2 linked regions of the Enhydrobacter sp. genome follow. Each later gene encodes a partner of the first gene's protein in a complex. Links are inferred from orthologs where the notes say so. Each region holds a gene or a part of one and is shown in the gene's direction. Other genes may lie near its edges.

The links. The genes of interacting proteins can lie anywhere in the genome.
Region 2: the proteins of trxB (region 1) and trxA are in contact, whole or in part, in a crystal structure (PDB 1F6M), measured with the Escherichia coli proteins. The link is inferred for Enhydrobacter sp. from one-to-one orthologs.

The regions. Positions count from the first base shown.
Region 1 is NZ_CP126889.1:3,677,220-3,684,641, forward strand. What follows is about bases 2,539-5,423. They hold trxB (thioredoxin-disulfide reductase), read left to right. Parts: upstream 2,539-3,439; coding sequence 3,440-4,408; downstream 4,409-5,423. Other genes in these bases: OJF58_RS18410 (Lrp/AsnC family transcriptional regulator), read right to left, coding at 2,785-3,261; OJF58_RS18420 (LysR family transcriptional regulator), read left to right, coding at 4,405-5,331. Outside these bases: carB (carbamoyl-phosphate synthase large subunit), read left to right, coding at 1-1,277; transcription elongation factor GreA, read left to right, coding at 1,367-1,840; OJF58_RS18405 (septation protein IspZ), read right to left, coding at 1,916-2,494; OJF58_RS18425 (DUF6492 family protein), read left to right, coding at 5,673-6,551; OJF58_RS18430 (CoA transferase), read right to left, coding at 6,638-7,422.
Region 2 is NZ_CP126889.1:2,469,634-2,472,454, reverse strand. It holds trxA (thioredoxin), read left to right. Parts: upstream 1-1,161; coding sequence 1,162-1,482; downstream 1,483-2,821. Other genes in the region: accD (acetyl-CoA carboxylase, carboxyltransferase subunit beta), read right to left, coding at 2,807-2,821; OJF58_RS12380 (folylpolyglutamate synthase/dihydrofolate synthase family protein), read right to left, coding at 1,492-2,784; addA (double-strand break repair helicase AddA), read left to right, coding at 1-1,079. UniProt on the Escherichia coli protein: Participates in various redox reactions through the reversible oxidation of its active center dithiol to a disulfide and catalyzes dithiol-disulfide exchange reactions.

The DNA.
Region 1 (7,422 bases):
AGCCGCTCGAGGCGGCGGGCATCCCCATCCTCGGCACCTCGCCCGACGCGATCGACCTCGCCGAGGATCGCGAGCGCTTCCAGAAGCTGATCCACAAGCTCAAGCTGCGCCAGCCCGACAACGGCACCGCGACGTCACAGGCCGAGGCGATCAAGGTGGCCGAGAAGATCGGCTATCCGGTGGTGATCCGGCCGTCCTACGTGCTGGGCGGGCGCGCCATGCAGATCGTCTACGATCGCGAAGGGCTGCAGCGCTACATGCGCGACGCCGTCAAGGTCTCGGGCGCCAACCCGGTGCTGATCGATTCCTACCTCCGCGACGCCATCGAGGTCGATGTCGATGCGCTCGCCGACAGGGAGCACAACGTCTTCGTCGCCGGCATCATGGAGCATATCGAGGAGGCGGGGATCCATTCCGGCGACTCGGCCTGCTCGCTGCCGCCTTACTCGCTGCCGCACAAGATCCTGGCCGAGATCGAGCGCCAGACCGAGGCGATGGCCCGGGCGCTGCAGGTCGTGGGGCTGATGAACGTGCAGTACGCGGTGAAGGACGGCGAGGTCTACGTGCTCGAGGTCAATCCGCGCGCCAGCCGCACCGTGCCCTTCGTCGCCAAGGCGACCGGCCAGCCGATCGCCAAGTTCGCCGCGCGCCTGATGGCGGGCGAGGCGCTGAAGTCGGTCGGCATCAAGAAGAGCTCGAAGGCCAGGCACGTCGCGGTGAAGGAGGCGGTGTTCCCGTTCGCGCGCTTCCCCGGCGTCGACACGATCCTGGGGCCCGAGATGCGCTCGACCGGCGAGGTGATGGGCCTTGATGCGGATTTCGGCCGCGCCTTCGCCAAGAGCCAGCTCGGCAGCGGCGCCAAGGTGCCGATCGAGGGCGTAGTGTTCGTGTCGGTCAAGGACCAGGACAAGCCGGCGATGGTGAAGCCGGTGAGGCGCCTCGTCGATCTCGGCTTCAAGGTCGTGGCGACGGGCGGCACCGCCGACTTCCTGCATCGTCACGGCATTGCCGCGCAGCGCGTGAACAAAGTGCTCGAAGGCCGGCCGCACATCGTCGACCTGATGAAGGACGGCAAGGTGCAGCTCGTGTTCAACACGGTCGACGGCGCCTCGGCGCTGACCGACAGCTTCACGCTCCGGCGCACGGCGTTGATGCACAAGATCGCCTATTACACGACGGTCGCGGGCGCCAAGGCCTCGGTCGAAGGCATCGCCGCACTGAGCGACGGCGCGCTGGATGTCGCGCCGTTGCAATCCTACTTCAAAAGCACGTTCTAGGCCCATGCACCGGGCCATGGCCCGGATGCGCAACCGAACTGCGCCGTTGGGCGTTGACGACGTTCGATTCATTAAGGACGATCCGCGATATGGAAAAGGTGCCAATGACATCCGAGGGGCTCAGGAGCCTCGAGGAAGAGCTGAAGCAGCTGAAGAGCGTCGAGCGCCCGGCGATCATCAAGTCGATCGCGGCGGCGCGCGAGCATGGCGATCTGTCGGAGAACGCCGAGTATACGGCTGCGCGCGAACGGCAGGGCTTCATCGAGGGCCGCATCGCCGAGGTCGAGGACATCATCTCGCGCGCCGAGGTGATCGATCTTTCCAAGCTGTCGGGCAAGACGGTGAAGTTCGGGGCCACGGTGCGGCTCGCGGACGAGGATACGGACGAGAAGGTGAAGTACCAGATCGTCGGCCCCTACGAGGCCGACCTCGCCAGGGGCCGCATCTCGGTGACCTCGCCGATCGGCCGCGCCCTGATCGGCAAGAGCGTGGGCGACACCGTCGAGGTGCAGACGCCGCGCGGCGCCAAGTCCTACGAAGTGGTCGGCGTCCAGTTCAAGTAGTTATGGGACCGCGCGCATCCTGCGTGCTCATGGGCGGGCTGGACCCTTCGACAAGCTCAGGGCAGGCGCCCGCGGTCAGGAAGACGATGCGGCCGGTATCGCGCCGGCCGCCGCGGCCCGGCGGCGGCCGATCGTCGTCATGGTCGCGTACTGGATCAGGAACAGGCCGAGCTTGCTCGCGATGCCCCAGGCCGACATCGCTGCGGCCCAGCTCCTGGCGTCGAGCGAAAGGGCGAGCGCAACGTTGAGCAGGGCCGAGGCGAACATCAGCCCGGCCCAGACAAAGCCGAAGGCCGTCGCCACATCGATCACCGGCATCGCGCGCGGCGGCAGGTAGCGGTTCATCCAGCCGCGCTTCAGCATGACGAGCCCCACCATCGAATAGATGACCGAGGGCTTCAGCATCACGAAGACCGGATCGCGGGTGAGGAAGGTGGCCGCGCCCGACGACAGCACGGCGATCACGCTGACCCATTGCAGCGCCGCGACCGGCTTCCTTCGCAGGAGTTCGCCGCCGATCTGCACCACGCCCAGCACCATGCCGAGCGCGACCGCCAGCAGGAGATCGTCGGTCGCGACATAGACCGCGAGGAACAGGAGCGTCGAGGCCAGATCGAGCAGCAGCACGCGCGCCGCCTGGAACAGGTTCTTCATGCCGCCTCACAACGGTAACGCTGTGTATCGAACGCGAGGCTATATGTACACGCCGTTTCCGGCAAGGGCTCTATCGTCTCCTTCATCGAAGCGGGCAACTGCCGAGGCGCTCATGAATGCGCCACTGGAGCTGGTCACCGGCAGCATCGACCCTCGGGAATGGAACGGTTGCCTTTAATCGCCACAAGCTGTGTCATCCCGAGCGGAGAGAGGGATCCCTGGCCGGCGCCGATCAAAGATCCCTCGCGTCCGCTCGGGATGACACGACCGTGGCTGGACCGCTCCCTTGATCACTCCACCGGGATCGGCACGCCGGGGAGCTGCTTGGCGGTGCGGAACACCATCATCGACTTTACGTGGCTGACATTGGGCGCCGAGGTGAGACGGGTGGTGAGGAACTTCTGGTACTCGTCCCAGGTCTCGGCCACGATCTTCAGCAGGAAGTCGGCCTCGCCGGCCAGCATGTGGCACTCGCGCACCTGATCCCAGCCGGCGATCATCTCCTCGAAAGCCTTGAGGTCGGTCTCGGCCTGGCTGTTGAGCCCCACCAAGGCGAACACCGAGACGCTGTAACCCAGCGCCTCGGCGCTGAGATCGGCATGGTAGCCCTTGATGATGCCGGCGCGTTCGAGCGCGCGCACGCGGCGCAGGCAGGGCGGCGCGGAGATGCCGGCCCGCTCGGCCAGCTCCACGTTGGTCATGCGGCCCTCGGCCTGCAGGTCGTTGAGAATGCGCCGGTCGATCCGATCGAGCTTTGCGCGAGCCATCCTGTTTTCCTCCATTGGCGCCGGTCTATGCCAGAACCATGCCGGTCGCGCAATAAAGTTGCGAGAATTCCGCGTCTCGCCGTGAAGAATTGCGCCTTGGCGCTACAACAATCCGTGCAACCCTCCCGAGGTTTGCATATATGTCGAAGATATGCAGTTTGTGGGATGCGGAGCGGACATGGCAGCACATCGCAACAAGGTGCTCATTCTCGGGTCGGGCCCAGCCGGCTACACGGCCGCCATCTATGCCGCCCGAGCGAACCTCAAGCCGATGCTGGTGCAGGGCATCCAGCCGGGCGGCCAACTCACCATCACCACCGACGTCGAGAACTACCCGGGCTTCGCCGACGTGATCCAAGGCCCGTGGCTCATGGAGCAGATGCAGAAGCAGGCCGAGCACGTGGGCACGCAGCTCTTCTTCGACACCGTCGTCGAGGTCGACCTCCGCCGTCGGCCGTTCCTCTGCATCGGCGATTCGGGCGACCGCTACGAGGCCGACGCGCTCGTCATCGCGACCGGCGCCTCGGCGCGCTGGCTGGGCCTGCCGAGCGAGGAGAGCTTCCGCGGCGGTGGCGTGTCGGCTTGTGCCACCTGCGACGGCTTCTTCTTCCGCAACAAGGAGGTGGTCGTGGTGGGCGGCGGCAACACCGCGGTCGAGGAGGCGCTTTACCTCACGCACCACGCTTCCAAGGTGACGGTGATCCATCGCCGCGACGCCTTTCGCGCCGAGAAGATCCTGCAGGACCGGCTGGCTCGCAATCCCAAGGTCTCGGTGCTGTGGGACCATGTGGTCGAGGAGATCCTGGGCGAGACCGCGCCCGCGCCGCTGGTGAAGGCGGTGCGCGTCAGGAACGTGAAGACCGGCGCCACGCGCGAGCTCGCGACCGACGGCGTGTTCGTCGCCATCGGCCACTCGCCCAACACCGATCTGTTCAAGGGCCAGCTCGCGATGGATTCGGAGGGCTACATCATCACCAAGCCCGACTCGACGACGACCGACATCGACGGCGTGTTCGCCGCCGGCGACGTGCAGGACAAGATCTTCCGGCAGGCGGTCACGGCCGCCGGCACCGGCTGCATGGCCGCGCTCGAGGCGGAGCGCTGGCTCGCCGAGCAGGATGCGCGGATGGCGCAGGCGGCGGAATGAGCGGTGAGCTCGACCGCGCCGGGGGAGACTTCATGGACTGGGACAAGCTGCGCATTTTCCAGGCGGTGGCCGATGCGGGCAGCTTCACACATGCCGGCGAGAGCCTGAAGCTCAGCCAGTCGGCGATCTCGCGCCAGATCGGGGCGCTGGAAGAGCAGCTCGGCGTGATGCTGTTCCATCGCCATGCGCGTGGCCTGATCCTGACCGAGCAGGGCGAGCTGCTCTATCGCACCGCCCGCGACATGGCGGCCAAGGTCAACACCGCCGAGGCGCTCCTGCGCGCCAACCAGGACAAGCCGGCCGGACGGCTCAAGGTCACGACCACGGTGGGCTTCGGCTCGACCTGGCTGACGGCGCAGATGCACGAGTTCACCGCCATGTATCCCGAGATCGACGTGAGCCTGGTCCTGTCGGACAACGAGCTCGATCTCGGTATGCGCGAGGCGGATGTCGCGATCCGGATGGTCATGCCGAGGCAGCCGGGCCTGGTGCAGCGCCATCTGCTCACCGTGCGCAGCCACGTCTATGCCTCGCACACCTACATCCAGAAGTACGGCCGGCCCAACTCCGTGGAAGAGCTCGACCGGCATCGCATGATCATCTTTGGCGAGGATGCGCGCGCGCCGGCGCCGGACGTGAACTGGCTCCTGCGCGAGGGCAATCCGGACCAGAATCCGCGGCTGGTGGTGCTGCGGGTGAACAATGTCTACGGCATCTTCCGCGCCGTCGAATCGGGCATGGGAATCGCCTCGCTGCCCGACTATCTGGCGCGCGAATCGACCAAGCTCGAGATCCTGCTGCCCGACCTCAACGTCCGCACCACCGACGTATACTTCACGTACCCTGAGGAATTGCGCCATTCCAAGCGCATCGCGGTCTTCCGCGACTTCCTCCTGCGGAAAGTGGCCGAGACCCGCTTTTGATCGCTATTAGTTGTCGTATTGCATTTCCGGTGTAGGCATGCGGCTCCTGCATGTCTGTGATCGAAACTTCGAGCCTAACATTCCAAGCCCCAGCGAGTAGGTTGGTTTCAGGTTGTCGACGTGAACGGTTGTGACTGATCGCGCTCGAAACTCGGGATCCTCATGATCCCACGTCTCCCAGACGTGAAGCCTCCCTGTTTGACTCGCCGGGCTCTAGGGCCCGGCGTCTTTTTTCAAGGCGGCGGCCAAGTGCCGCTCGGGGGCGAAGATCACAGGCTCTCTCCCTATATGATGTTATAAGACGTCCCGGCGCTCCCCACGACGAAGGTCCCAACGACCCGATGTTCTCCGAAGTTCGCCAAGCGATTCTGCCCCTTGCGTTGCGCAACCTGAAGCGCCGCGGCGACCTCGAACGGGCGGGATTGCTGATCGAGTCGCTGGCCAAGCACTGGCGTGACAGCAAGCCGCTGCAGCTCCTCATCGTCTCGCCGGCGCGCGACGCGCGGCTCCTGGGAAGCGAGCTGCCGCGCTTTCCCAACATCGACGTCGATGTGCGGGCCGAGTCGGAATTCTTCCCGGCCTTCAGTCGCTTCTACATGATGACCGGCTGGTACCGGCAGCAGATGGTGAAGCTGCAGGTGCCGGTGATGCTGGGCTTCAAGGGCTACCTGACGCTCGACTCCGATGTCTGCTGCGTGGGCGACTTCGACGCCACGACCTTCGTCGAGGACGGCCGTGCGCTGTCGCGCTGGGAGCCCAAGCGCTATCACGACTGGTGGAGGAGCGCGGCCGAGATCGTCGGTACGTCGTTCGACATCAAGCAGCACGGCCTGTCGGTCACCCCCAACATCCTGCATGCCGACCTCGCGGCGCAGGCGCTGCGTTATTTCTCCAGGGACGGCGGCGACGCCTTGACGGCGCTCAGCCTCTGGGTGCTGCGCAAGATCGGGCAGATCCCCTGGACCGAGTATTCGCTCTATACCTGCGTCGCCGAGCACGAAGGCAATCTGCTCGACTATCACGTCCACTGGGATCCCTGCTATTTCTCCGACACGCAGCTTTTCTCCGAGCATACCTGCGTCTGGGGCGCCGCCGATTTCGAGCGCCTCGTGAAGCTGCCGGCCGGCACCGATCCCGGCGGCAAGTTCATCATTGTGCAAAGCCACGCCCGCATCCCGCTCGACCAGGTCCGCGATTACTGCCTGAGCTTCGCGGGGTAGTCGTATGGACCGCGGGCGCCTGCCCTGAGCTTGTCGAAGGGTCCAGCCCGCTCATGAGCGCGCAGGATGCGCGCGGTCCGGAAGAGTCAAACCTCGCCGTCGTGCTCGCCGATCCGGGGCGCTTTCTCGGTGCCGCCGGCGCGCTCGCCGTCGAGGCTGAGGGGCAGGCCGTGGAAGAGGGCGGGGCTGCCGGGATAGGGCTTGGCGAACATCCCGAGCGCGGCGGTCTGGGCCAGCTCCAGCACCTGCGGCACCGAGTTCAGCGGCCCGTTGGGCACGCCCAGTGCGTCCAGCCTGGCCGACCAGTGGGCGCGGCTCTGTTTCTTCATAATGTCGGCGATCATGCCGAGCAAGAGCTCGCGCCGCTCCAGCCGATCGACGTTGGTGCGGAAACGCGGCTCGTCCGGCCATTCGGGATGGCCCAGCGCCTCGGCAAACTTGCGCCACAGCCGGTCGTTGCCGGGGCAGACCATCAATGGCCCGTCGCTGCACTCGAAGGCCTGATAGGGCGTGAGCGTGGGATGGCCGGTGCCTTGGCGCGGCGGCATGCGGCCGGTGACGGAATACTGCGCCACGTGGTTGGAGGCCCACATCAGGCCCGATTCGAACAGCGACGTGCCGACGAGGCAGCCTTCGCCGGTCGTGTTGCGCCTGGCCAGGGCGGCGAGGATGCCGATCGCCGTCCACATGCCAGTCGAGAGATCGATGATGGAGACGCCGACCCGCGCCGCCGGTCCCGAGGGATCGCCGTTCAGCGAGATCAGCCCCGCCACCGCCTGGATGATCGGCTCGTAACCCGGCCGCTCCTTCCACGGACCCGCGTTCCCGAAGGCGCTGAGATCGGCATAGATCAGCTTCGGGAAGCGCTTGC
Region 2 (2,821 bases), 1.2 Mb from region 1 along the record:
TGCCGCGCGACAACGAGCGCCTGCTCGCCGCCGCCGATGGCAAGGCGCGGCTCTGGCTGCCGCGCGCCGACGATGCCAACGAGGCGGCCCGCGCCTGGCGCGCGGAGGCGCGCGAGCGGGCCCTCGAGGAGCAGAACCGTCTGCTCTATGTCGCCATGACCCGGGCCGAGGACCGGCTCTATGTCGGCGGCTGGATCGGCCTGCGCAAGCAGGATGCGGGCTGCTGGTACGACCGCATCGCCACGGGCCTCGCCGCCAGCGTCGGGAGCCAAAGCGCCGGGCGCCGCCGCGCGACCGCCAGGACGTTCGACTTCACCGAACAGTTGGGTGACGAGGGCTGGTCGGGCGAAGGTTTCGAGCTCACGAACGAGGGCCGCATCGTCGTGCCGGAGCAGCAGGCCCTGCCGTTGTCCGATATCGTTGCCGTGCCCACCTGGCTCGAGCAGGCCGCGCCGCGCGAACCCGATCCGCCGACGCCGCTGGCGCCCTCGCAGCCCCTGCCCGACGAGCTGGCCGCACGCTCGCGCGCCTTCAGCCCCGTTGCGGCGGGCGAGTCGGGGCGCTGGAAGCGCGGTCGCCTGTTGCACGAGCTTTTGCGCCATTTGCCCACCATGCCGACCACCGAACGCACCGCCGCCGCGCGCCGCTTCCTCGCGCAGCCTGCGCACGGCCTGACCGACGAGGAGGTCGCCCAATGGGCGGCCGAGGCACTCGCCGTCACCGAAGCTCCCGCGCACGCCCTCCTGTTCGCCCAAGACTCGCGCGCCGAGGTGCCGTTGATCGGCATGGTGAAAACGCCGCGCGGTCCGTTCACCGTCAGCGGCCAGGTCGACCGGCTGGCCCTCTCCGAACACGAGGTGCTGATCGTCGACTACAAGACCAATCGTCCGCCACCGGCCGATGCCGCTGGGGTGCCGCTCGCCTATCGTCGCCAGCTCGCGCTCTATCGGGCCCTGCTGGGGGCGATCTACCCCGGACGGCCGATACGGGCTTTCCTGCTCTGGACCTCGGGTCCCAAGCTTATGGAGATTGACGCAGTAACCCTCGACAAATCAATGCCTTACGCGGGCGAACCTTGACTTGGCCGGGCCCTCTTCCTAGCTTTGAGCCAAGAGCGACGCCGGTCCATCGACCGGCCTTATTTGTCTGCGGAGCCTCGCCATGACCGTCAAAGCGACCGATGCCTCCTTCGATCAGGAAGTGCTGAAATCCGACAAACCCGTCCTCGTCGACTTCTGGGCGGAATGGTGCGGCCCGTGCCGCATGATCGGCCCGTCGCTCGAAGACATCTCCAAGGAGATGGACGGCAAGCTCAAGGTGGTGAAGGTCAATATCGACGAGAACCCGATGGTGCCGACCAAGTACGGCGTGCGCTCCATCCCCACGCTGCTGCTGTTCAAGGACGGCCAGGTCGCGGCAACCAAGATCGGCGCCGAGCCCAAGCAGAGGCTGGTGAGCTGGATCAATACCGTCGTGAGCTAAGCGTCCAGCTCAGCCGTTGCGTTGCAGCACGGCGCCGGCGAGATAGAGCGATCCACAGATCAGAATGCGCATCGGCGCGGGCTGGGTGGCCAGAAGGTCCTCCAGCGCCGCGCCGATGTCGTCTGCGGGCGCGCAATCCAGGCCGACCTCGGCCGCCTTGGCACAAGCTTCCTGCGGCGTATAGGCACTATGGCCTTCCGGAAAGGGCACCGCGCGCGCCGCGCGCGCATGGCGCGCCAGCGGCCGCAGGAAGCCCGCAGCGTCCTTGCTCGTCAACATGCCGAATACAAGATAAAGCGGCAGCGGCGCCGGCTCCTTCGCCCAATCCGACGCCATGCCGGCGAGGGCGAGCCCGCAATCCTCGTTGTGGCCGCCGTCGAGCCACAGCTCACAGCCCGGCGGCAGGGCCTCGACCAGCGGGCCGCGCGTGAGCTTCTGCAGCCGCGCCGGCCACTCGACCGTGGCGAGGCCTTTTGCGATCGCCCGATCGTCGATCGCGAAGTTCGCCGCCCGCAGACGCTCGATGCAGGCGACGGCGGTGGCGGCGTTGTCGATCTGGTGCGCCCCCACGAGCGCCGGCGCCGGAAGATCGAGCGTCGTGGCGTCGCTTTCGTAGCGGAAGCCTGCCGGGCCCGGCATGACCCGCCATTCTCGGCCGAGGCGGAACAGCGGCGCCGCGAGGGTCGATGCCTCGGCCTCGATCACCTGGGCGCTCACCGCGCGCTGGCGACCGATCACCGCCGGCACGGCATGCTTCAGGATGCCCGCCTTCTCGCCGGCGATGCCCTCGAGCCTGTCGCCGAGGAAGCCCGTGTGGTCGTAGCCGATGGGCGTGATGGCCGCGAGCGTCGGCGCGATCACGTTGGTGGCGTCGTAGCGTCCGCCCATGCCGACCTCGATCACGGCTAGATCCGCCGGCACGCGCGAGAAAGCGAGATAGGCGGCCGCCGTCGTGATCTCGAAGAAGGTGATCGGCTTTTCCTCGTTGGCCCGCTCGCAGTCGCCCAGCACCGCGTCGAGCTCGCTGTCCTCGATGAGACGGCCGGCCACACGGATACGCTCGTTGAAGCGCACGAGATGCGGCGAGGTGTAGACATGGACGCGGTAGCCCCCCGCCTCCGCCATCGCCCTGAGATAGGCGACCAGCGACCCCTTGCCGTTGGTGCCGGCGACATGGACGATGGGCGGCAGCTTTCGCTCGGGCGAGCCGAGCGCCGCGAGCAACCGCGCGATGCGCTCGAGGCCGAGATCGATCGACCGCGGATGGAGCCGCATCACGCGCTCCAGGATCGGATCGATCATGCTCGGCTCCGGTGCCGGAGGTTCAGGCGCCGACGAC